3 regions of the Neobacillus sp. 114 genome follow, and region 1 is predicted to be linked to each of the others. Evidence: predicted binding sites of a transcription regulator. Region 1 holds the regulator's gene; each other region holds the start of a gene.
What was found. Region 1 encodes Rex, which represses fermentation and respiration genes when NADH is low (regulators of the CRP and FNR family bind a similar motif). Its sites were predicted from a motif close to TTGTGAAATATTTCACAA; they were not measured.
Positions count from the first base shown of each region.

Region 2: the regulator Rex is predicted to act here: its motif matches at 4,397-4,414, upstream of adhE (bifunctional acetaldehyde-CoA/alcohol dehydrogenase).
Region 3: the regulator Rex is predicted to act here: its motif matches at 5,987-6,004, upstream of QNN06_RS22405 (DUF2249 domain-containing protein).

Region 1 is NZ_CP126144.1:250,635-258,829, reverse strand. It holds gene QNN06_RS01415 (hypothetical protein) at 207-452, opposite strand; gene QNN06_RS01410 (DUF4395 domain-containing protein) at 885-1,310, opposite strand; gene QNN06_RS01405 (redox-sensing transcriptional repressor Rex) at 1,464-2,117, opposite strand; gene moaC (cyclic pyranopterin monophosphate synthase MoaC) at 2,150-2,638, opposite strand; gene QNN06_RS01395 (ABC-F family ATP-binding cassette domain-containing protein) at 2,801-4,720, shown strand; gene tsaD (tRNA (adenosine(37)-N6)-threonylcarbamoyltransferase complex transferase subunit TsaD) at 5,156-6,181, opposite strand; gene rimI (ribosomal protein S18-alanine N-acetyltransferase) at 6,178-6,627, opposite strand; gene tsaB (tRNA (adenosine(37)-N6)-threonylcarbamoyltransferase complex dimerization subunit type 1 TsaB) at 6,646-7,347, opposite strand; gene tsaE (tRNA (adenosine(37)-N6)-threonylcarbamoyltransferase complex ATPase subunit type 1 TsaE) at 7,344-7,799, opposite strand; tRNA gene QNN06_RS01370 (tRNA-Asp) at 7,963-8,039, opposite strand; tRNA gene QNN06_RS01365 (tRNA-Met) at 8,043-8,116, opposite strand; rRNA gene rrf (5S ribosomal RNA) at 8,146-8,195, opposite strand, start outside.
Region 2 is NZ_CP126144.1:1,936,705-1,944,899, forward strand. It holds partial or broken gene QNN06_RS09715 (DUF1259 domain-containing protein) at 170-538, opposite strand; gene QNN06_RS09720 (GMC oxidoreductase) at 800-979, opposite strand; gene QNN06_RS09725 (GMC oxidoreductase) at 992-1,279, opposite strand; gene ppc (phosphoenolpyruvate carboxylase) at 1,596-4,349, shown strand; gene adhE (bifunctional acetaldehyde-CoA/alcohol dehydrogenase) at 4,536-7,139, shown strand; gene QNN06_RS09740 (hypothetical protein) at 7,181-7,783, shown strand; gene QNN06_RS09745 (hypothetical protein) at 7,802-8,195, shown strand, end outside.
Region 3 is NZ_CP126144.1:4,592,189-4,600,383, forward strand. It holds gene QNN06_RS22370 (cytochrome c oxidase subunit II) at 1-339, shown strand, start outside; gene QNN06_RS22375 (b(o/a)3-type cytochrome-c oxidase subunit 1) at 339-1,994, shown strand; gene QNN06_RS22380 (hypothetical protein) at 2,321-2,581, shown strand; gene QNN06_RS22385 (DMT family transporter) at 2,779-3,675, opposite strand; gene QNN06_RS22390 (carboxypeptidase M32) at 3,672-5,174, opposite strand; gene QNN06_RS22395 (DUF2249 domain-containing protein) at 5,369-5,602, opposite strand; gene QNN06_RS22400 (hypothetical protein) at 5,721-5,870, shown strand; gene QNN06_RS22405 (DUF2249 domain-containing protein) at 6,125-6,361, shown strand; gene QNN06_RS22410 (DUF2249 domain-containing protein) at 6,386-6,592, shown strand; gene QNN06_RS22415 (hypothetical protein) at 6,606-7,850, shown strand; gene QNN06_RS22420 (metal-sulfur cluster assembly factor) at 7,865-8,164, shown strand.

The sequences.
Region 1 (8,195 bases):
AAATTGTCCTTGATACCGCCTATCAAGGACATTTCCGCTCCCAATTTCACTCAAATTGTCCTTGATACCGCCTATCAAGGACATTTCCGCTCCCAATTTCACTCAAATTGTCCTTGATACCGCCTATCAAGGACATTTCCGCTCCCAATTTCACTCAAATTGTCCTTGATACCGCCTATCAATCACGGACATTTCCCTTCCCAATTTCACTCAAATGTCCTTGATGCCTTCAATAAAGTTTCGCCCCGCTCCATTAATTGACCCCTGTTAGAGCTATCAGCTGTAAGCTTTAAAGAATGAAGCGCAGAATAAGTCCCATTCGGCAGCTGCTCGCGGTAGATTTGCTTTTGCAGCAGATTACGCGGCCACTCCCACTGTTCGTTTACGACCACATCGCGGAAGATACGCGGCAGCGACGAAAATTCCTCCATGACGCCATGAACAGCAAACACGGAGATAGCCTTCCGTAAAATTTCTGCCCCCTCATTTGTAGCACATATTTTCTGCAGCAAGACAAGTTCACGCAGATTAAATAATTTTTCCTAACTTCAATTGGATGGTCCAATATAATTCCTGGATTAAGCGGCTTATCCAGCTGCAAGAATGCCCCCGCCGTCGTTCGCTCTGCGGCATGCTGGATCCGTTTCAACTTGCTTGCTGTGAGTGGATAGTCTTTTACCTTCTTCCCAATAATACTTCGGAAATCGCTGTACAAGTTTGCCTCTCGAGATGCCCGCAGCATAAACCCAGCACAGGCATCCCAATTTCCAACCGCGACAGGTCAATACAATTCCGACTGCAACTGCAATCCCCTTATCCTTTGGACTAGCGTCAAATGTAAGCAGAAAAACAAAAAAGAGTCTGAAAAATTCAGACCCCTATCTTTATTGGTGCGCCTTTCTATAACGGTATTGGTTCCACTGATAATGAATAAAGCATCCGATGCAAAAACCTAGGATTGCCACAAAGGCCGCCGCCGCGACAAGAATTGTGAACACATAGCCAACACCATTCCATCCCAGCAGGAATCCTACAAATCCAATTCCCAAACACGATACGGCAATTTTTTGATTAAATTGCTGCTGCTCCCAATCCTCAGGGATATAAGCCTTTGGGTCCTTTCTTAAAAACAGTTTTGCTATTTGCATAATCGGATTAAACCCGAATAAAAGACCAGACAAACCGGCAACTAACGGCACTAACAAAAACCATTCCTGTCCGGATAACCATGTTAACACAACACTTAAAACAATTGTCCACTGGTTTGTTTTCACGAGCGGCCGTGGGATTGAACGAACTGTTTCTGACATTTTAATCCCCATCTTTCCTATTGGATTACGATACTTATTTGTATATTTATTTTACTTACTTTAACTCCCTTTGTATAGTTATCTGTTTAGGAAAAATGTTTCCAAACGAAAAATGGGCTTCTCACCTATTTTGGCGAGAAGCCCATTTATTATTTATTCTTCGACTTCGTCGTTTGGATAATGCTTTAAAAAGTAAACAAGTGACTGCAGCTCCACCGCCAGGTCAATATGATGCACGCGGATCGATGAAGGTACATTCAGTCTTGCTGGAGTAAAGTTTAAAATTCCTTTTACGTTCGTTTTCACAAGTTTATCTGTGATCTGCTGAGCAACCGGAGCCGGCACCGTCAAAATCGCTACCGAAATATTTTCCTCGATCAAATACTGTTCTATATCGTCCATCGAATAAACTGGAACATCGCCTATCGAATCGCCAATTTTTCCAGGGTCCACATCGAAGGCGCAAGCGATTTTTGTGTTATTATTTTTTAAAAAATTGTAGTGTAAAAAGGCTGTGCCAAGATTACCCACCCCGATTAACGCTACCTTTGTTAATTCATCTTGATCAAGAGTTTTCCGGAAAAACGATAACAAGTAGTTTACATTATAGCCGTACCCCTTTTTCCCAAGGGCTCCGAAATAAGAGAAATCCCTGCGAATCGTGGCCGAGTCCACCTTTACAGCTTCACTCAATTCTGCAGATGACACCCTCTGCTTGCCAGAAGAATGAAGGTTTTGTAAAAATCGATAATATAAGGGCAGACGCTTTGCTGTTGCCTGTGGTATTTTCATCGTTTCATTGGACATATTTCTCCCACCCTTCAATTTTAATGGATATATTAGATATTCCTTCTAAAATCACCGTTTTTGCCGCCGGTTTTTTCTAACAGAAAGGTTGGTCCGATCACCATCCCTTTATCAACTGCCTTACACATATCATAGACGGTCAGGGCACAAACAGAGGCGGCTGTTAGCGCTTCCATCTCAACTCCGGTACTGCCTTTGGTTTTCACTAATGCAGCAATATGCAGTATATATTGTTCCTGCCCGGCCTGTTCCCACGAAAAACTAATATTGATACCTGTTAATGGGATCGGGTGGCACATTGGAATGATATCCCATGTTTTTTTCGCCGCCATTACCGCAGCAACCTGGGCCACTGCTAAGACATCGCCCTTTTTCATTTCGTAGTTTGTGATTTTTTCATAAATTTCAGTGCTTACTGTTATGCTAGACTGGGCAAGTGCCGTGCGTGCCGTTTCCGGCTTATCGCTGACATCGACCATCTTGGCCCGGCCTTCTTCATTAAAATGAGTAAATTCAGCCATAAAAAAATCCTCCTACAAAAAATAATACAATATTTTTATGTCCATGTGTGTGAAACTTTGAACTATCGGTATATTTTTTTATAATTCCATTAAAAATTTCACTTCATTGCCGACATTCGGGTAATACGGTACACTAGTCATAAGGTAATAGAGGTGAAAAAAATGATTTTATTACAGGTTAACCAACTACAAAAATATTATGGTGCTGAACTTATTTTATCGAATATAAAACTGGAATTACAAACCCGTGACCGTGTTGCCCTTGTCGGACGCAATGGAGCGGGGAAATCAACGTTATTGAAAATCATCGCCGGCGAAATGGGCTATGACGGCGGCGAAATCATCAAACCAAAGGATGTTACCGTTGGTTATTTGGCACAAAATACGGGTTTGGAGTCCAATTTGTCCATTTGGGAGGAAATGCTGACGGTTTTTGAGAACCTGCAGGCGATGGAAAAAACGCTACGGAAGCTGGAGGAGCAAATGGCCGATCCTGCTGTTTTCGGGGACCCAGGAAAATACGAACGGGTATTAAAGGAATATGATGAATTGCAAATAAAGTTTAAAGAGCAAGGCGGCTATCAATATGAAGCCGATATCCGCTCTGTATTGCATGGGTTAAATTTTTCTGATACTACATTAATGATTTCAAGTCTAAGCGGCGGACAAAAGACACGGCTTGCGCTAGGCAAACTGCTGCTGACAAGACCTGATATTTTAATTTTGGACGAGCCAACCAACCATTTGGATATCGAAACCCTTTCCTGGCTGGAGCAATATCTGCAGGGCTACGATGGCGCGATTTTAATTGTTTCGCATGACCGCTATTTTTTGGATAAAGTGGTTACAGAGGTGTATGAACTATCACGCCGTCTGATTCAGCGATTTACCGGTAATTATAGCTCTTATCTTGAGCAGAAAGCTGCCAATTATGAACGCGACATGAAGCTTTATGAAAAGCAGCAGGAGGAAATTGCCGCCTTAAAGGATTTCATCCAGCGCAACATCGCACGGGCCACTACTACTAAGAGGGCGCAAAGCCGGCGGAAGAAACTTGAAAAAATGGAAATCATGGACCGGCCATCAGGGGATGAAAAATCCGCTTCCTTCTCATTTGAAATTGAGCGCCAAAGCGGCAATGATGTACTGACTGTTGATTCACTTGCTGTCGGCTATGATGGCGAGATGGTTTCCGAGGATATTTCCTTTCGTGTCTATAAAGGCGACAGTATTGCCCTTGTCGGCCCTAACGGAATCGGGAAGTCGACCCTTTTAAAAACAATTATTAAAAAGCTTCCCGCTTTGGCTGGAACTATTCAATACGGAACCAATTTGTCCATCGGGTATTACGATCAGGAACAAGCCAACCTTACCTCCAATAAACGCGTCTTAAACGAACTATGGGATGTATATCCACTGAAACCAGAAAAGGAAATCCGTACGGTGCTTGGAAATTTCTTATTTTCCGGTGACGATGTGCTTAAAAACGTTTTGTCATTAAGCGGCGGTGAAAAAGCCCGCCTAGCCCTTGCCAAGCTAATGCTCGAGAAAGCAAATTTATTAATATTGGACGAACCTACCAACCATTTGGATTTGGACAGCAAGGAAGTTCTTGAGAATGCTCTAATTGATTATCCAGGTACTATTTTGTTTGTTTCACACGACCGTTATTTTATTAACAGAATCGCAACCAAGGTACTAGAATTGAGCCCTGAGGGCAGCACAGAATACCTCGGCGACTACGATTATTATGTGGATAAAAAGCTAGAGCAGGAGGAACTTACGGCACTTGCATTGGCAGCCTCCGAGAAGAAGGTTTCTGCTTTTGTGCCTGCTGAAAAAAACAGTTATCAACAGGATAAAGAAACGAAAAAACTGGAACGCCAGCGAAAACGTAAATTGGAAGAAATCGAGGAACGCATTTCGGAGCTTGAAGAACAGATTCAGAATTATGAACAGCAATTATGCGAGCCAGAAGTTTTTCAGGACCATGAAAAGGTTTTAGAGATTAATTTAAAAAGTGAAAAGGCTAAGGCCGAACTTGACGAATTAATGGAAGAATGGGCCGAGCTGGCAGAATAATGTGGATAACCGGACTGTTGGAGTCCGGTTATTTGTTATGCTTGTAATCCAAAAGGCCTAATTTTCCACAGAATTATTCACATTGTAAATGCCATTATTTCAGTTATCCAATTAACTTTTCCACATTATCCACAAAAAAACGCCTATTTATCCACATTATCAACATTAATCACTGAATTATCCACAATTCATTTGAATTTTCCACTTTTTCAAAAATTTTTTATCCACAAAATTGCTATTTTTATATTAGCCCAAATTCAATCAAATGTTTGTTTAAATCTTAAAATGCCTATTTCAAGGATTTGCCGTTTTCAATCTAACGTTTGATTAGTTTATTGCCAATATCAATTAAACGTTTGATTAGTTCATCAACCAAATCAATTAAACGTTTGATTAGATTCTTTTATTAAAAAAACCCTTCCTTATTAGGAAAGGTCAGGTGTTATATGTTTCTATATCCAATCCAGGTATCGCGTTTAGTGATAAGTCTGCTCGAATTCCTTTTTCAAACATGACACTTCCGGCAGCTGCTATCATGGCTGCGTTGTCTGTGCATAAGGATAATGGAGGAATGACTAATTCAACATCCGCCTTATCTGAAAATGCCTTTTCCAGGGCTGCTCGAAGCCCCTTATTGGCTGCTACTCCTCCTGCCAATAATATTTGGTTGACGCCATATTCTGCAACGGCTCTTACGGTCTTCGTCACCAATACATCAATGACACTTTCCTGAAAGCTCGCGGCCAGATTCTCCGGGGCAATCGTCTCACCACGCTGCTCGGCATTATGAACCGTATTAATGACCGCTGATTTTAAGCCGCTAAAGCTAAAATCATAGGAGCCTTCCTCCAGCCAGGCACGGGGCAAATCAATAGTAGGACGGCCTTCATGGGCCAAACGGTCAATATGCGGACCGCCTGGATATGGCAGATTCAATGTTCTAGCTACCTTATCATAGGCTTCACCCGCTGCGTCATCCCTTGTTTCGCCAATTACCTCAAAATGTCCATGATCTTTCATGTAGACAAGCTCCGTATGGCCCCCTGAGACCACTAAAGCCAACAAAGGGAATTTCAGCTCTGTTACCAGCCTGTTTGCATAAATATGACCGGCAATATGATGGACCGGCACAAGCGGTTTATTATGAGCAAACGCAAGTGCTTTGGCGGCATTGACGCCAATTAATAGGGCACCCACCAGACCCGGCCCTTCCGTTACCGCAACGGCATCAATTTCAGTAAATGTTAGATTCGCCTGCTTCAATGCCTCTTCTATCACGATCGTAATCTGTTCAACATGGTGGCGTGAGGCAATTTCCGGAACGACCCCGCCAAACCGTTTATGACTTTCGATCTGCGAGGCAACCACATTGGCCGTTATCTCTCGGCCATTTTTGATAATTGCCACCGCCGTTTCATCACAGCTTGTTTCAATTCCTAATATCAACTGATCATTTTTCATAAATTCACCCACATTACCAGCGCATCCTCCAAATTATCTGAGTAATAATTTTTCCGAATTCCGCCATTTTGAAACCCTAGTTTGCGATAAAGAGACTGAGCGATATGATTCGTTACCCTTACCTCTAATGTCATGCTTCTTGCACCCCTCTCCTGGCAGACGGATATCAGCTTTCGCATCATCATCTCTCCAAGCTTTTTGCCGCGGTACTCAGGAAGAATCGCGACATTCGTCACATGACCTTCATCAATTACAACCCAGACTCCACAATAGCCAATAATTTTATTTTCATGTTCGAGGACGATATAAACAGCAAAGTTATTATTGTGCATCTCATTATAAAATGCTTCCCTGCTCCACGGGGTTGTAAATGATGCATGCTCAACCTCTAATACTTGATCGATATCCTCTTCCCTCATGTAACGAAAAACATAAGAATCTTCCATCTTTCTCTATCCTTATCTTTATAAAGTTTTCCCTTGCGCCTCTAACCACTTTGCTTCCGCTTCTGCTAACCGAATGTAATTAGGGACAAAGGTGTGTACGTCTTCCCCTTGTTTGTCTTTTCCCAGCATGGCCAGCTCGGATGGACGGGGATTGTTTTCTGTTATGCTTGAAAAAACGGCCTGAGAACCTAGTTTCTCTGTTATTCTTTCACGGTGAATAGACAAATCATTGCCGACAAATAGAACCGGTTTGTCCAATTCGGATAACTTCCCTGCCCAGTCAACCGCCATTGTTAGTTGGTCCGGCTCAATTACTTTTAGCTCTCCATTCTCGACTTGATACAGACTTGTATAAACCTGTCCCCGTCTCGCATCGAATATCGGGGAAATAAGCCCGTCAAAATATCGACCTGGCCCTGCTGCCAGAATTTCAAGGCTTGATATTCCAACAAGTGGAATGTTTAAAGTCCATGCCAGCGTTTTTGCTATCGTAACGCCGATTCTAACACCGGTATAAGATCCTGGGCCTTTAGCTACTACAATTTTCGTTAAATTGGACGGCACCCTTTCACAATCCTTCATTAACGTCTGAATGGCAGGCATAATCCGGACAGAATGGTTCTTTTTCAAATTTGTTATATACTCGCCAAGTACTTCCTTCTCTTCTAAAAGCGCGACTCCTAAAGCATAATTAGAAGTATCAATTGCTAAAATGGTCATGCCAAAATCTCCTTACATAATTGCTCATACCGCTCACCTTTTGGTACCAATACAAATCTTCTATGGTCTTCCCGCTCGCGATATAAATAAATAGTCAGCAGTTCCCCTGGCAGCTGGTCTTCAATTAAATGTGCCCACTCAACCACTGAAACCCCATCGCCTTCAAAATATTCATCAAATCCCAGGTCTTCCATGGAATCTGCTACCCGATAGACATCCATATGATATAATGGCAGCTTGCCTTTATATTCTTTAATAATCGTAAAAGTTGGACTGTTAACAGTTTTTTTTATATCTAAACCTTTTGCTAAGCCTTGGGTAAAGGTGGTTTTTCCTGCACCCAAATCGCCCTCAAGTGCAATCACATCTCCCGGCTGCAAAAGCTTAGCCAATCTTGTGGCAAAATGTCCAGTTTCCTCCGCATTAGCTGTCTTCCATTCAAATTGGTTCATAGCATCACCTTTTAACCTTACCATATCTATATCTTCATTTTACCTTAATTACGTGCAAAAAAAACCTTAGGAAGGCTCCTAAGGATGTATTTATATATGTATAAAATAAAAATTGGCATAAAAAAAGCCGAAACGTTGTTTCGTGCTAATTTTTACGTATAAATGGCGGTCTGGACGGGACTCGAACCCGCGACCTCCTGCGTGACAGGCAGGCATTCTAACCAACTGAACTACCAGACCAAATTGCGGGGGCAGGATTTGAACCTGCGACCTTCGGGTTATGAGCCCGACGAGCTACCGGACTGCTCCACCCCGCGATAACAATATAATGTGTTAAATTAACACAGCCTGGCAGCGTCCTACTCTCACAGGGACTTGCGTCCCAACTACCATTGG
Region 2 (8,195 bases), 1.7 Mb from region 1:
TACCTGTTTTGTTTTTCCAAACAGTATTCCTTACATTCCAAATATGGAAAATACGATGAAGAAGTAATTTAGTGGAAAGGTAGAACCTATCAATTTGCAAAAAGAATTAATATAGAATAAAAAAGCAGCCATTTGTGAAATTTTACGAAATATCACAAATGGCATCCATTCAGAAGAGGCCGGCCTCTAATGCTGCGTCAAAGCTTTTTTGAGCAAACACAAACGGATCGCCGACATTTTCCCAGTGCATATACATTAATCTTGGACTATCAAACAACCAATGATTGTGTACAGCTGTTACAATAAGTCCTCTTCTGCGCAATGCTGTCATGAATCGTTATATTTCTTTTTGAAGAATTACTGTTTCACCAAGATTTAGCGTTCTTCCATTTTGATTATTTTCAAAGGAAAGTGCAAATGGCAGAGCTAAGGGAGATTGAGTGCGGCGGCCTAAAATTGTTGCATTAATATCACGAAGGCGCTGAACCACACAAACTGGTGCTGCAGTAATAACTTCTCCTCCGATAATGTTTGTCAGCTGGTTGACATGTTGAAGTTTTCATTGCCTGACCACCAGTACGTTTAACATTTTGGTTTCTCCTTGTTGTTTGACGATGATGCGAACTTAATTGATTGGGGACATTTGAAGTTCTTAAGAAGTTTTGATTGCCTCTGTTATCAAAAAAATCATTATTCACAATAACAACCTCCTTGTCCATCTGAATCACTAATCAGTTTATTCTTTGTTTTGCTAGACGAATGGACGAATTGATATGGACAAGCACCCTTTTTATTAGATTTAGAACATATTTTCTTCTAATAATTGTTTTGTGATGGTATATCCAATTAGATAAGCTGTTGAAGATGTATATCCATCAACTGTAAACGGTATAATTGAGGCATCCGAAACAATTAAGTTATTGACACCGTGAACTCTTCCGAAACGGTCCACCACACCGCCATTATTTAACGGTGCCATTCGCAGTGAGCTTTATTGATGGTGATTATGACCAAAGTTTTCCTTAATAAAGTTTTCAATTTCTTTATCATTATCAATTGTGTCAAGAGTCGGATTGATAAGTTTATAGGCGGGGTCAATTTTTGAAAGTTTATCGGCTATATCACGAATGTAAATCTTATAAATCGCCTTTATAGTTTCCAAGTCAAAGCTGTTATTAAGAAACCCTTCATCTGCTAGCACGATCTTAAGGGGGGCGTTATTTTGTAGTTTAATAGATCCCCGGCTCCTAGGTTGAATAAAAAGTATGATGATATTCAATTTTCCACCTGCAACTGTTCCAATCAGCTGTACACTGCGGCGGTTACTATTTTTTGATAGAGGATGCGGCAGAAAAGCACCGCTGTGCCCAGTGCCAACAATAATATAGTCAAATATATTTTTTGACCGGCTTTTCATATGAAATAAGAGGAGAAAGAAATAGGGAAGATGACTAGAATGTAAAATGATTCGATTTATAGAAAGAAACTTTTTTATTGCTGTAAAAGGCAAAATTTTTTTAACAAAATTCAGAAGATATGGTATATTAATAAATAAAAATTTTAGTACTTTATTTGATTAAAGGGAAGGTGAGAGAATGGCAGCAGATTTGATGAAAAAAGACAGCAGTCTTCCGTTGCGTCGCGATGTTAAACTACTTGGCAAAATGTTAGGTGAGATTCTGGTGAACCACGGTGGCGAGGAGCTATATGAGAAAGTCGAAAAAATAAGACTTATGGCTAAATCACTTAGGATTCACTTTGACGAAGAAATTTATTCAGCATTAAAACAGGAAATCGTTACCTTGACACCGCCAATGCGCAAGCAGGTAATCCGAGCATTTTCTATGTATTTCCATTTAATAAATGTTGCTGAGCAAAACCATCGAATCCGCAGGCGCAGGCAATATCAGCTTCAAAGTGACAACATCGTCCAGCCTGCTTCAATTGAAAGTGCAATCCTTTCACTGAAAGAAAATAACATTAACATGCAAACTATTCAAAACGTGCTGCAAAGCATATCACTTGAGCTTGTTATTACGGCACATCCAACAGAGGCAACAAAGCGTTCCATTCTTGAAATACAACAGCGGATTGCCGAAATTCTAAAAAATCTTGATCATCCGCTTCTTTCAGGCAGGGAACAAAAAAAGCTCGAAGAAAGTTTGTTTAATGAAGTCGCTATTCTTTGGCAGACCGATGAATTGCGGGAAAATAAACCAACCGTAATGGATGAGGTTAGAAATGGGCTGTATTATTTTGATCAGACATTATTTGAAGTCCTCCCTGATATCCATCAAGAGGTTTCAGATAGTCTCGAGAAATATTATCCTGAAACCTCCTGGGATGTTCCAAATTTCTTGAGGTTCGGGTCATGGATTGGCGGGGATCGGGATGGTAACCCGAACGTGACCCATGATGTGACCTGGGAAACATTGGACCGGCAAAGGCGTCTTGTCTTGCAAAAATATAAAAATGTTTTAGTAGATTTAATGAAACGCTACAGCCATTCCACCTCAAGGGTAAAGGTCAGCGAAGATCTGCTGAAATATATTGATGAAAAAGAAGATTTCTATTTGACAGAAGATAAAAAATGGCCGGTCCAAGCGGAGGTATACCGTCGCGCTTTCGCCATTATAATTGAGCGGGTGAAGCAGACTGGGAAATCTGAACTAGGCTACAGCAGTGCGGAAGAATTGCTGGAAGATCTGTTTTTAATTAATAGAAGCTTAAAGCAGCATCACCCTGCCCGCCACGAACTCGGGAACATTGAAAAACTGATTCGTCAGGTCCAGCTGTTTGGTTTCCATTTAGCCACACTTGATATTAGAAATCATAGCGGGGAGCATGAGGCCGCAATAACTGAGATACTTGGAAAAGTAGGCATCACTGAAAACTATGCAGCACTAAGCGAAACAGAAAAATTAGAAATATTGCAAAGGATTCTCCTTGATCCTCGGCCGCTCCTTTTATTACATGAAGATTACTCCACGGAAACACAGGAAATGATTAAAGTATTTCAGATGATTAAAAACGCTCATGAAGAATTTGGACAAAGAGCAATTACAGTATATCTGGTAAGCATGACTAAATCACCGAGTGATTTATTGGAGGTTTTAGTTTTAGCCAAAGAAGCTGGACTCTATCGTCTTCATGCGGACGGGACGTTGACAAGCCATTTAAATGTTGCTCCGCTATTGGAGACCATTGATGATCTAACAGCCGGTTCACTTATTATGGAAGAACTTTTCAATATGCCAGTTTACCGCAATCATTTGCAGAGCTTGCGGAATCAGCAGGAAATTATGCTCGGCTATTCTGATGGCAGCAAAGACGGCGGCACGCTGACGGCGAACTGGAAGCTTTATAAGGCACAGGTTGAAATTCATGAAATGGCGAAAAAATATCAAATCAGCCTGAAATTCTTCCATGGGCGCGGCGGTTCATTTGGCCGCGGCGGCGGTCCTTTAAACAAAAGCCTTTTATCACAACCGGCTGAAACAATTGGTGACGGCGTGAAAATTACCGAGCAGGGAGAGGTTTTATCTTCTCGATACCTGCTTGAGGATATTGCCTATAGAAGCTTGGAACAAGCTGTATCGACCCTGATTCTTGCCGCAGCGCATGTTACGGAAGAAGGAGAAATGCGGGAGGCGTCATGGGAAAAAGCAATTGAAGAAATATCAAATGCTGCTCTTGCTAAATATCAATCTCTTGTGTTTGAGGATCCCGATTTTCTAACCTATTTTCAATCTGCAACACCACTAAGGGAAGTGGGTGCATTAAACATCGGCTCAAGACCAATGAGCCGCAAAAACCAAGGACGCTTTGAAGACCTGCGAGCGATTCCATGGGTTTTTGCCTGGACCCAAAGCAGACAACTCCTTCCGGGGTGGTATGCGGCAGGATCAGGTCTGGAAGCTTTTGCATCAGGCAGTGAGCAGAACTTAAAGCTGCTAAAGGAAATGTATCTGAAGTGGCCTTTCTTCCAATCAACGATTGATAACTTGCAAATGGCTCTTATGAAGGCTGATATTACAACTGCTAAAGAATATTTAACACTTGTTGAAGATAAAACGATTGCTGAAAGAATTTTTACGAATATATTCGAGGAATATGAGAAAACAAGAGCGATTCTTTTGAAAATTACGGGGGATCAAGAATTACTTGACCATACTCCTAACATAAAAGAATCTGTGTTCCGCCGCAATCCGTATGTCGACCCGCTTAATTTCCTTCAGGTCGAATTAATAAAAGAACTTAGAAAACAGGACGAGCCTGACGCTGCTGTTTTGACGGAAGTTCTCTTGACCATTAGCGGTATCTCCGCCGGTTTGCGTAATACAGGTTGATCTTTAGCCACAAACCTATTTTAGGGTTTGTGGCTTTTTTGAATTTTTTGTGAACTTTTGTAAAATGAATGGCTGTTCATTCATTTTGTCGCAAAATTCGACAAAATCGAAAAAAGTCACGTGCTATATTTATGCAGAGGGGAAAAGGAGTGATTCCATAATTCATTTTACCGGAGGGATGTCTACATGGCAGTAAAAGAAAAAGTTGTGCAGGAGAAACATCAGGTTTATGCAATGATCGATGAATTAGCCAATAACGGAGCGAAAGCACTGAATGAATTCCGCTGTTATAATCAGGAAATGGTGGACGAAATTGTTAAACAGATGGCTCTTGCTGCACTTGAAAACCACAAGTATTTGGCCAAGCTTGCAGTAAAAGAAACACAAAGAGGGGTTTACGAGGACAAAGTTTTTAAAAACATGTTTGCCACCGAAATGATTTACAACAACATCAGGGATATGAAAACGGTGGGTGTCATTGCCGAAAATGATAATGATGGGATGGTCGAAATGGCCGAGCCGGTTGGTGTCATTGCCGGTGTTATCCCCATCACCAATCCGACATCGACAGTCATTTTTAAATCGTTGATTTCACTTAAAACAAGGAATCCAATCATCTTTGCATTTCCACGATATGCTCAAAAATGCTGTACAATAACAGCCCAACTGCTTAGCGAAGCGGCTGAAAAGGCTGGCGCACCAAAGAATTGCATCCAGTGGATTGAGGTACCTTCTCATGAAACATTTCAGGCCCTAATGAAACATCCGCAGATATCGCTCATCCTTGCAACCGGCGGCCCGAATCTAGTGAAGGCAGCCTACAGCTCAGGAAAGCCTGCACTAGGCGTTGGTGCCGGAAATGTACCTTGTTATATTGAAAAATCGGCCAACATTAAACGTGCAGTCAATGACTTAATTTTGTCAAAGACCTTTGACAACGGTATGATTTGTGCTTCCGAACAAGCCCTAATCATTGATCAAGAAATTTATGATGAAGTAAGACAGGAATTGATCGCCAATCACTGCTATTTTCTCAATGGGGAAGAAAAGCAATTGCTCGAACGCGCCGCAATTGATCCGAAAACAAAAGAGCTTAACCCAATGATTGTCGGTCTTCCTGCTTATATGATTGCAAAAATGGCTGGAATCAATGTGCCGCTCAATACAAAGATTCTAATTGCCGAGTTAGATGGTGTAGGGCCGCAGTATCCACTATCCTGTGAAAAATTAAGTCCGATTTTAGCGTGCTACAAGGTAAATAGTTTTGCAGAAGGACTTCTTGTTGCTGAAGAGACACTTGAATATGGCGGTCTTGGGCATTCGGCAGCGATTCATACTTCCAATCAGGATGTGATTGATACATTTTCGCAAAGAATGAAAGCTGGCAGGATTATTGTCAATACACCATCCACACACGGGGCAATCGGCGACATCTATAATACATCATTACCGTCCTTAACTATCGGATGCGGAACATATGGAGGGAATTCTGTGTCACAGAATGTGGGAGCAGCAAATTTACTCAATATCAAAAAAGTAGCCAAAAGAAGAACTATGACTCAGTGGTTTAAAGTTCCATCACAGATTTACTTTGAGAAGAATTCGGTTCAAACACTTGCAGCCGTTCCCGGTATTTCAAAAGCATTTATTGTGACCAGCACAAGCCCGCTAAAGAATGGCTATGTCGAAAAAGTGCAGTATTATTTAAAAAAGAATCCGAACAATGTTCTTTGTGATATTTTCTGGGAGATTGAACAGGACCCAAGTATTGAAACGGTAATGGCCGGTGCAGAACGGATGAAAAAGTTCCAGCCTGATTGTATAATCGCCCTTGGCGGAGGTTCGGTCATGGATGCAGCCAAAGCCATGTGGCTGTTTTATGAACACCCAGACACAGATTTCAAGAGCCTGACGCATAAATTCTTTGATCCAAGCAAGCGAGTGGTTAAATTCCCGGCTCTACGAACTAAGGCGAATTTTATTGCGATCCCAACCACATCCGGCACAGGATCCGAGGTAACATCCGCCTCCGTTATTTCAGATAAAAAGACAAATATCAAATATCCAATGGTTGATGCGCAGCTGACACCAGATGTTGCCATTGTCGATCCACAGTTTGTCATGACTGTTCCTAAACATGTAACTGCGGATACGGGCATGGATGTATTAACACACGCGATTGAAGCCTATGTATCGGTTCTAGCCAATGATTATACGGATGGACTTGCAATGAAGGCTATTCAGTTGGTCTTTGAATTTCTGCCTAAGGCATACAGGGATGGAAGCGATGAACTTGCCCGTGAAAAAATGCATAATGCGGCCACGATTGCCGGTATGGCATTTGGCAATGCTTTCTTAGGCATTAATCACAGTCTTGCTCATGTCATTGGTGCGGAATGTAATATTCCTCATGGACGGGCAAATGCCATCATGCTGCCGCATGTCATCCGCTTTAACGCGATGAAGCCCAATAAATTAATGACTTTCCCTAAATATGAACACTTTATTGCGGATGTACGTTATGCGGAAATTGCCAAAATGCTTGGCCTGCCTGCAAGCACAACCGAAGAGGGAGTGAAAAGCTTAATCGCAGCAATCGTTGAACTTGCTGAGGAATTGGATATACCAATGTGCATCGAAGCGTCTGGTGTTAGGAAAGATGAATTTGAAAGCAAATTATCAGAACTTGCTGAACGGGCATTTGATGATCAGGATACAATTGCCAATCCAAAAATGCCTCTAGTAACTGAATTAGCACAAATCTATCTTCAAGCATACAAAGGTGTCTAAATAAAGTCAGTCTATGGAGGGAGAAAAAATTGTCGGAGGAAATGGAGCAAAAACAGGAAACCAAAACAGTAGGTGAAGAACATATTCAGCTTGAGGTCAGCGGTTTAGACCTGCTCTGGCGTGCAACTTTTAGGAAAATGGATGAATGGGCAAAACGTGCTGAATTCGAAGATGAGGTATTTTTGAAGAGGGCTAAGCTATTTGCAGATAGTGTAGGACGAAGCCAAGCAGATATGAAAGAAATCACTGATAAATTTACAAAGGAATTTGCACAATGGGAAAAAACAGCACGCGATGAATTTTTTATGTCAACAACCACTCTGGCACACTTTTTCCCGATTAAGTCTTTTAAAGAAATAAATGAGCAACTCGAGCGCATTCATCAAAAAACACTGTCACTTCTTAACAGGCCATGCCAATTTATAACTAATACGGACGCAGCAGATAAATATTCTGCAATGATAGAACAGTATATTTCGCTAAGAAAAAAGGCAAGAAGCCGATACCTTACAACTATAAAACAGGCTGGAAATCTAGTCTATGAAAATCAAAAAGTGTTTGTAAACTTATTTTCCAAACAAGTCAGTACGTTTGTCTTTCCGCTAAACAAATATCTGGAGAGAAGTACGATTAGAAAATTTTAATACAAGGAGTGAGGCGGCATGTCTAAAGAAAAAACCTATGATCTATTTGCAGGTTATAAACTGCTAAGTGAAATGTGGGAAAAACAATTAATGGATCTTTTATTTAAGGCGACTGACAACAAAGAATTTGTCCGCACGGCAAATATAGGACTTGACCTGCATTCGCGATATATGGAAAGGGTGCGAAAAAATCAGGAGTTTATCGCTGCATTAATGAATATTCCAACCAAGAAGGATGTCGCAAACGCGGCAAAAATGTCGATTCAGGCTGAAGAAAAATTTGATAGTTTAGAAGAACAGGTATGGAATTTGCAAGACGGTTTGGCAAGCTTTAGTAAAGAAAATTTGACCTTCCTTCAAGAAATAATCAACACTATCAATCAAATGAAAGCTGAATCACTGAAAACAAAAG
Region 3 (8,195 bases), 2.1 Mb from region 1:
AAAGTTGATACCACAAAACCTTTCGATAAGCCGGGACTTCATAAGGTTGAAGGCAAAGAGTGGGATTATGAACTCGTATTTGTCGCATCTGCTTTCTCTTATAACCCAGCAAAGGTTGAGGTTCCGCTTGGAGCAAAGGTGAAAGTAATCGCTACCACCAAGGACGTTGTCCATGGTTTTGAAATGGCCGGTACCAATATCAATATGATGCTTGAACCGGGCTATGTCAGCGAGTATACAACAACCTTTGACAAGGCCGGCGAATTTCTAGTTGTTTGTAACGAATATTGTGGTACAGGGCACCATTTAATGTTCTCGAAGATTGAGGTGGTTAAATAATGGTTAACACAGCAGCTAAAGTAAAGGTTGACCCACGTGACGCGAAGCTATCCATGGCGCATTTCTTTGTGGCTTTCGGAGCACTCGCTCTCGGTGGTCTGATGGGATTACTACAAACCCTTGTCCGTTCCGGAAAATTTGAACTGCCTTGGGGAATTGGCTACTATCAAATTTTAACAGCGCATGGTGTTTTAATGGGGCTAGTTTTAACAACATTCTTTATCATGGGATTTCAATATGCGGCTGTATCCAGAACTGCGGGAACACATTCTCCGGCAGCCCGACGCACCGGCTGGATTGGTTTCTGGTTAATGACTGCCGGTACCCTTATGTCCGGAACGATGATTCTATTAAATGAAGCATCTGTACTTTATACATTCTATGCACCACTTAAAGCACACTGGATCTTTTATTTAGGATTAACCTTTGTGGTTGTCGGCAGCTGGGTTGATGGCGCCGCACAAATTATGACCTATGCAAAATGGCGGAAAAATAACCCTGGCAAGCCAAGCCCGTTGTTAAGCTTTATGGCTGTTATCAATACGGTGATGTGGATTGTGGCTACATTAGGGGTTGCTGCAACTGTTCTATTCCAATTGCTACCTTGGTCTTTAGGTTTAGTAGATACTGTTGATGTTCTAATCAGCCGTACGTTATTCTGGTATTTCGGTCACCCGCTAGTGTATTTCTGGCTATTGCCTGCATATATGTGCTGGTATGCAATTATCCCAAAAATTATCGGCGGAAAAATTTTCTCAGATTCTTTGGCTCGTTTATCTTTTATCTTATTCTTGCTTTTCTCAATTCCGGTTGGTTTCCACCACCAGTTGACAGAACCGGGTATTGATCCGGCTTGGAAATTTATTCAGGTTATCTTAACATTCATGGTTATTATCCCGTCCTTAATGACAGCCTTCTCTCTGTTCGCAACGTTTGAGAGATATGGCCGTTCTAAAGGAGCTACTGGTTTATTTGGCTGGTTTAAAGTGCTTCCTTGGAATGATGCCCGTTTCACAGTTCCATTCATCGGTATGGCTTCATTTATTCCTGCCGGTGCCGGAGGTATCATCAATGCTTCCAACCAAATGGACCAGGTTGTCCATAATACCATCTGGGTAACAGGACACTTCCATTTGACAGCAGCAACTTCCGTCGTACTGACATTCTTCGGAATTTCATATTGGCTCGTGCCGCACTTAACAGGCCGCAAGCTGACTAAAGCGATGAACAAATTAGGTATTATCCAAGCATGGGTATGGTTTATCGGGATGGCATTCATGTCCGGTGCAATGCACTTCCAAGGACTGCTTGGCGGACCAAGACGTTCTGCATTCTCCACGTATGGTGACTCCAAGCAGGCGCTTGAGTGGATTCCTTACCAAATTGCCCAGGCAGTTGGCGGAACGATTTTATTCCTTGGCATAATATTAGTATTAGTTATTTTCATTAATCTTGCCTTCTTTGCACCAAAAGGTGAAGAAGAATTCCCTGTCGGCGAAGCAGAAAATCTGCAGGAAAAAGCACCAATGGTATTTGAAAACTGGAAATTATGGCTTGGCATAACTGCTGCCTTAATCCTGTTCGCTTACACAATACCATTCATTGATATCATTCAAAATGCACCACCTGGATCCAAAGGATTTAAGACGTGGTAATGACAAAAGGCTTCAATCCAAACGATTGAAGCCCTCAGGCTGTCGAGAAACTATCGACAGCCTTTTATTTTTGCTTATTTTCTTTTATAATTCACCACGTTAATTTTTTTATAATATTACTAATATAAATGATTCTCAACAAGTCTGTTGATTGCCGCTCCAGGCACTTCGCTTTCCGCGGGCGTGCCGGGGAGCCTCCTCATCGCTTCGCTCCTGCGGGGTCTCCCCTGCCCCGTACTCCCGCAGGAGTCTTCGTGCCTTCCGCGCCAATCAACAGGTGTATTCAATTTAGTCCTTCAACTCCAATAATATAAGTGTTGAATTTAATGTTTAAGCCAAAAGAGTATAGCCAAAGTGAATATGAATTTGTTTCTATTAAAAAATTGGTTCCAGATGATCATGGGCTTCGCTATTGCCAGTTGCGGGGATTGATTAATGTAAGAGAACAGGCTCTTCTTACTCCAGACTGCCAAAATATGAAAAGATTGAAACACACTTATCAAGAATGGAAAATGTGTGTTTCAATACTTAGGTTGATTTGCCTCCCTGTTGATTGGAGCGGAGGGCACTCGACTCCTGCGGGATAGAGAGGTCACTGGAGACCCCGCAGGCGCTTTCAGCGCCGAGGAGGCTCCAGGAGCTCCCCGCGGAAAGCGAGTGCCCGGAGCGGAAATCAACAGGCCAGTTTGCAGGGATAAACAATAAAAGTTTGGTAATTTAGGTTTGGACAAAATAAAAAATTGTCGAGAAAAAGACCCTTTCTCGACAATCTGAGGCTTTCAATCTAAACGATTGAAGCCCTTTGTTTTCTTGCGGGTATATTGATGATGGTTACTGATAACAAAATAATAATCACACCAATTGCTTGGAACATACCAAAGCTTTCCTTATAAAGAAAAACGCTCAATATGGTGGCGACCATCGGTTCAACTGTTGCGATAATTGCCGCAATACTCGCGTCTGTTTTCTCTAGCCCCTTTGTATATAACAAATAGGCAATGACAGTTGGAAACAGGCCTAAGCCAATTCCATAAAACAGGACCTCATTGCTAAGCAACAGGCTCCCCTTTTTCCATAGCGCCGTAAATGGAATTAAGCCCATAGACGCCACTAAAAAAGTATAAAAGGTAACCGTAAATGAAGAATATTTTTCTAACGCAAATTTCCCGAAAATGCTGTATAAAGCATAACCAAAGCCGGCGCCGAGGCCAGTTACAATACCAATTAAAGTGATGGATGATGCCGCACCCGAATTCATACCGGCTATAAAGATACACCCAACAAGAGTACCCACCACTGACATGATCTTCAGCCCAGTTAATTTCTCTTTTAAAAACGTAAACGATAATACTGTGACAAATGCAGGTGCAGTATATAAAAGAATTACCGCAATCGAAAGATTCATTTCATTGACAGAAGTGAAATAGCACCAATTAAATAGCACAATACTAAAGATTCCCGTCCCAGTAAATAGCTTAATATCACTAAGGTTAACCCTAAGGTTGGGCCTGTATTTACAAATTCCTATTACTCCAAGCAAAATGGCAGCCGTGACGACCCTGATGGTGACGATTTCCATCGAAGTAAACCCTAGGCTGGCGAGCTTCCGTACAAAGATGGCGATGATTCCCCATAAAGAGGCACTGATTGCAATGAAGAATATCGACGATAGTCTGCTCAATTTAACTGATAAACCTTTCCATATTTCTCATAGAGATAATCAATCAAATACTTGGCATCTAAACCTTCACCTGTTACCTCCTGCAGGATTTCAAGCGGTTTTTTTAGTTTGCCGTGCTGATGGATGTGATTCGTTAGCCATTCTTTGATCGGAAGCAGATTCCCTTCTTCAAGAAGCTGGTCGTAATTCGGAAGGTCCTCAAGCATTTTATGCTTAAATTGGGCTGCATACATATAGCCTAAAGCATACGAAGGAAAGTAGCCAAAGCTTCCACCTGCCCAATGAACGTCCTGAAGAACACCCTCGCCATCGTGTCCAGGGCGGATTCCTAGGTACTTCAGATACATGTCATTCCAAACTTTCGGAAGGTCTGAAACCTCTATTTCATCATTAAACAATCCCTTTTCAATTTCGTAACGGATAATTATATGAAGCGGATAGGTAAGTTCGTCTGCTTCAATCCTTATAAAAGAAGGCTTTGACTCATTGATGGCCCGATAAAAACCCTTAATATTCACTTGATCGAATTGACCATTTGCGTATTTTTTCAGCAGATCAAAATTCTTTTTCCAAAAAGGCAGGCTCCGGCCAAGAATATTTTCATAGAAAAGCGATTGCGATTCATGAATCCCCATAGAGGTTCCTGTGCATAATGGTGTACCAATTAACTCTTTGGAAATATTCTGTTCGTATAAGGCATGCCCGCCTTCATGGATGGTGCCAAAAACAGCGGTCCGAAAATCCTGTTCATCATACTTTGTAGTAACGCGGACATCGCCAGGATTTAAACCAGTCGCAAAAGGGTGGACGGTTTCATCAAGCCTGCCAGCATTAAAGTCGTATCCCATTTGCGCTAAGATTTCCAAGCTGAATTCCCGCTGCTTTTCCTTAGGGAATCGATGGAACAAAAAATCAGTTTTAGGTTTGTGGCTGGATTCCGAAATCTGTTTTACTAACGGAACAATTTTGTCCTTCAGTTCTCCAAAAACTTGATCTAAAACCTCAACGGTCAAGCCCGGTTCGTACATATCTAATAAAACGTTATATTTATTCCCTTCATAACCCCAGTAGCCGATAAATCGCTTTGTCATTGCGACCAGCTTCTCTAAGTATGGCTTGAACATATTAAAGTCAGCTTTTTCTTTAGCCTCTTCCCAAACACTCTCGGCATTTGATTGGAGAATGACAAATTCTCTGTATTCCTCTGCAGGAATTTTTTTGTTTAACTCATAGTTCTTTTTGCATTCTTCAAGAATTTTTTTTGTTCTATCGGACAATTCAGCTTTTGAAAGTCCTGCTATGTAGGCTGCCATTTCCTCTGATGTCGACATTTTAAATACCTCGGAGGACAGCACGCCGATCACTTCTGACCTCTGCCCCACTCCCTGTTTAGGAGCGCCTGTCCGTAAGTCCCAGTAAATTAAACCAAGGGCTTCGTGATATGCGGTCATTTTCTTGACATACTCTAAGAATTCCTTTTCAAATTGCACTGTATTCATTGTCTTTCCCCCTTTCTCGCTATAAATTTTAACATATTTCTGACAAATCATGCGGATAAAAAAAACAACAGAAACGAATTTCTGTTGTAAAATAGGTTTATAGGAAAAAAGAGGTTTTAACTGAAAAAATAAATAGAAACAAATTTTAGATTGGGCGAAGACACAAAGTCAAGTAAGAACGGAGCCTCAAAAAATTACCTCTTGTTAACGGCGACCTTCCAAACTTCAGGGCTTTCTTCAAGGTATTCCCAAGAAAATTGCTCTGGTCTTTCCATCATAAATTGGTAAAGCAGCGGTCTTGGATCATGGTCGTTGACAATCTGCATGGTTTCACCTGATGCCAATTCATCAAATGCCCTAAAGATGGTTGGATGCTTTTCTCTTGGTGGATAATCTGGTACATTGATAACTTTTGCGTAGGTTTGCATCATTATCACTCCTTTAATTGGGTTAACTTCTCTTTTATTATAGAAAAACTTAGGTTAGGACTTAGTGAGTACCATCACAGCCGAAATATGATTTTGTTCATAAGGGAGGCAAGTCTAAATGAAAGAATTAGTTGGTTTATGTAAATGCTGTGGGAAAGAGATTTATTGTTTGGATGGATTCTTTAATGGAGTGATTACCGAGGATAAACAGTCATATTGCTTCGACTGCTACGAAGAAGTGAAAGAAGAGAAAAATCCGCAAAGCTAAAGCCTTGCGGATTTTTTCTATTAATCTTCATCGATTCCTTTCCGTTTTTCAAGCCGAGTTGTATTAAGTCCTAAAAAAAATGGCACAATAGTGACTTTTATCACTCATATCACTTTTTGTATACTTTTTCACAAATTTGTCACATTGAGAATTATTTTCATTAAAATCCAACGAGCTATGACGCTCATCACATATCTTATGGGATTACACTGCTACAATGTTATTAAACAAACGATAAAAGAGGTGTTGATTGTATGGAACAAAGAATAATTGAACTAGATGTCCGTGAGGATATAAAGAATAAACTCGAACCATTTCAAAAGATTATGGAGGCAGTAAAGGAATTAAATAATGATGGAGATGTGTTCATTCTTCATGCACCGTTTAAGCCGATGCCACTATTTACTGTCTTAAAAGCAAAGGGCTTTACCCATGAAGAAGAAGAATTAGAGAAAAAGCATTGGAAAGTAGTTTTTACAAAGAAAAGCTAAAAGTGATTTGGAGTGTGATCTGCAATGATCTTAGATAATCGCTGCCTCGAACCACCGCAGCCGATGATGCGAACCTTAGCCGCTTTAGAAGGTTTAGGCGAAGGGGAAGTTTTAACGATAATTAATGATAGAAGACCGATGTTTCTATATGAACAGCTTGAAGAATTAGGATATCAACAAAGAACAGAACAACAACCAGACGGAAGTTTTAAAATAGAAATCTTCCGCTAGGAAGGTGAGTCGAATGCTTCCTCAGAATTTAGGAACTGAAACAAATATTAAGCTCCCTTTTTCATTTATTCTTTTTAGTTTAATTGCCCTTGTTGCCTCACAGATTCTGCTGTTAGCAAATGGGCATATGATGACGGATGGAACTTTTCGCATACCTGCCATTTGGTCGGCAGCCCATCTTCTAATCCTAGGCTGGGCCTTAATGGTGGCGATGGGTGCAATGTACCAGCTTGTTCCGGTTGCGTTTTTGACGAAAATTTGGAATGAGAAATTTGGATTTGTCCAATTTTTCATCACCGCGGCAGGGATTACCTCTTTTTCGGCGATGCTCTACTTCGCGCCGCAAAATGCCGTCATTCCTGGTGTCATTACGCTTATCGGAATCTTCATGTTCTTATTCCAGATGCTAATGACGCTAAGAACACAAGCAAACCCTAACATTCTCACTGCTTTTGTGGGTACGGCTTTAGTTTGCTTGTTTTTGACCATCTTCTTGGGAATTACAATGATTTACAGTATGAAAACAGGCTTTCTCGGCGAACATTACCAAGCCATTTTTAAAAGCCATCTTTTATTGGGGTTAACCGGCTGGTTTACTCTATTAATCTTTGGCTTTTCTTATAAAATGGTGCCGATGTTTTCTTTGGCCCATGGTTTTCCAATGGTGCAATCAAGATATGTATATGGAATTTATGTATCCGGGCTTGTCTTGACAATCATTTCTTTCTATAGCGATAGCAGTATTTTATTAAAAATTGGATTCTTCCTGCTATTTGCCGGCTTTTCCATTTTCAGTTGGCATATCAGGATTATCGTTAAAAAGAGGTTAAAGAAAAAGCTCGATAAACCATTTTCCTTCGCCCTTTCGGCGATTGGCCTTGGGAATGTGATTCATGCAGCGGCCTTTATGGTCTTGCTCAGCAGCAAGTTTGCCAGTCTTATCGGGCCGCTACTATATTGCTATATACTGTTGTGGATTGTCCTAAGTATTGTCGGATATTTATATAAAATCGTTCCATTCCTGTGGTGGACCTATAAATACAGCAAGGAAATCGGAAAGGCTAAAGTTCCTTCGTTGAAGGAAATGATGAATGAAAAATTGATTGTGCCAGTCTTATCGGTATTCATTGGCTCAGTACTAGTTGTCTTTTTGGCACTTGTATTAAAAACAACGATTCTCTTTAATTTGGGCCAATTTGTCCTGTCTGTAGCGATGCTTATTATTGCAAGCAGTATATTCAGTGTTCTAAAAAAATAATGAGGTGAGTTACGATGAATCTAGAGGAGAAAATTTTTGAAGAATTAAAAAGTGTATATGACCCGGAGTTAGGCATCAATGTTGTAGATTTAGGGTTAATTTATAGTGTGGGGATTACAGAAGAAAATGATGTTTCGATTACGATGACACTGACCACTCCTGGCTGTCCGCTTCACAATAGTATCACAAGCGGAGTCCGTTATTGTGTCGAAGGAATCGAGGAAGTAAACAAGGTTGACGTTAACCTTGTTTGGCAGCCGGCCTGGTCACCGGATAAAATGACCGAAGACGGCCGCCGCGCCCTTGGCAGATAGCAAAAAGAGGCTGGCAATTCATTGTCAGCCT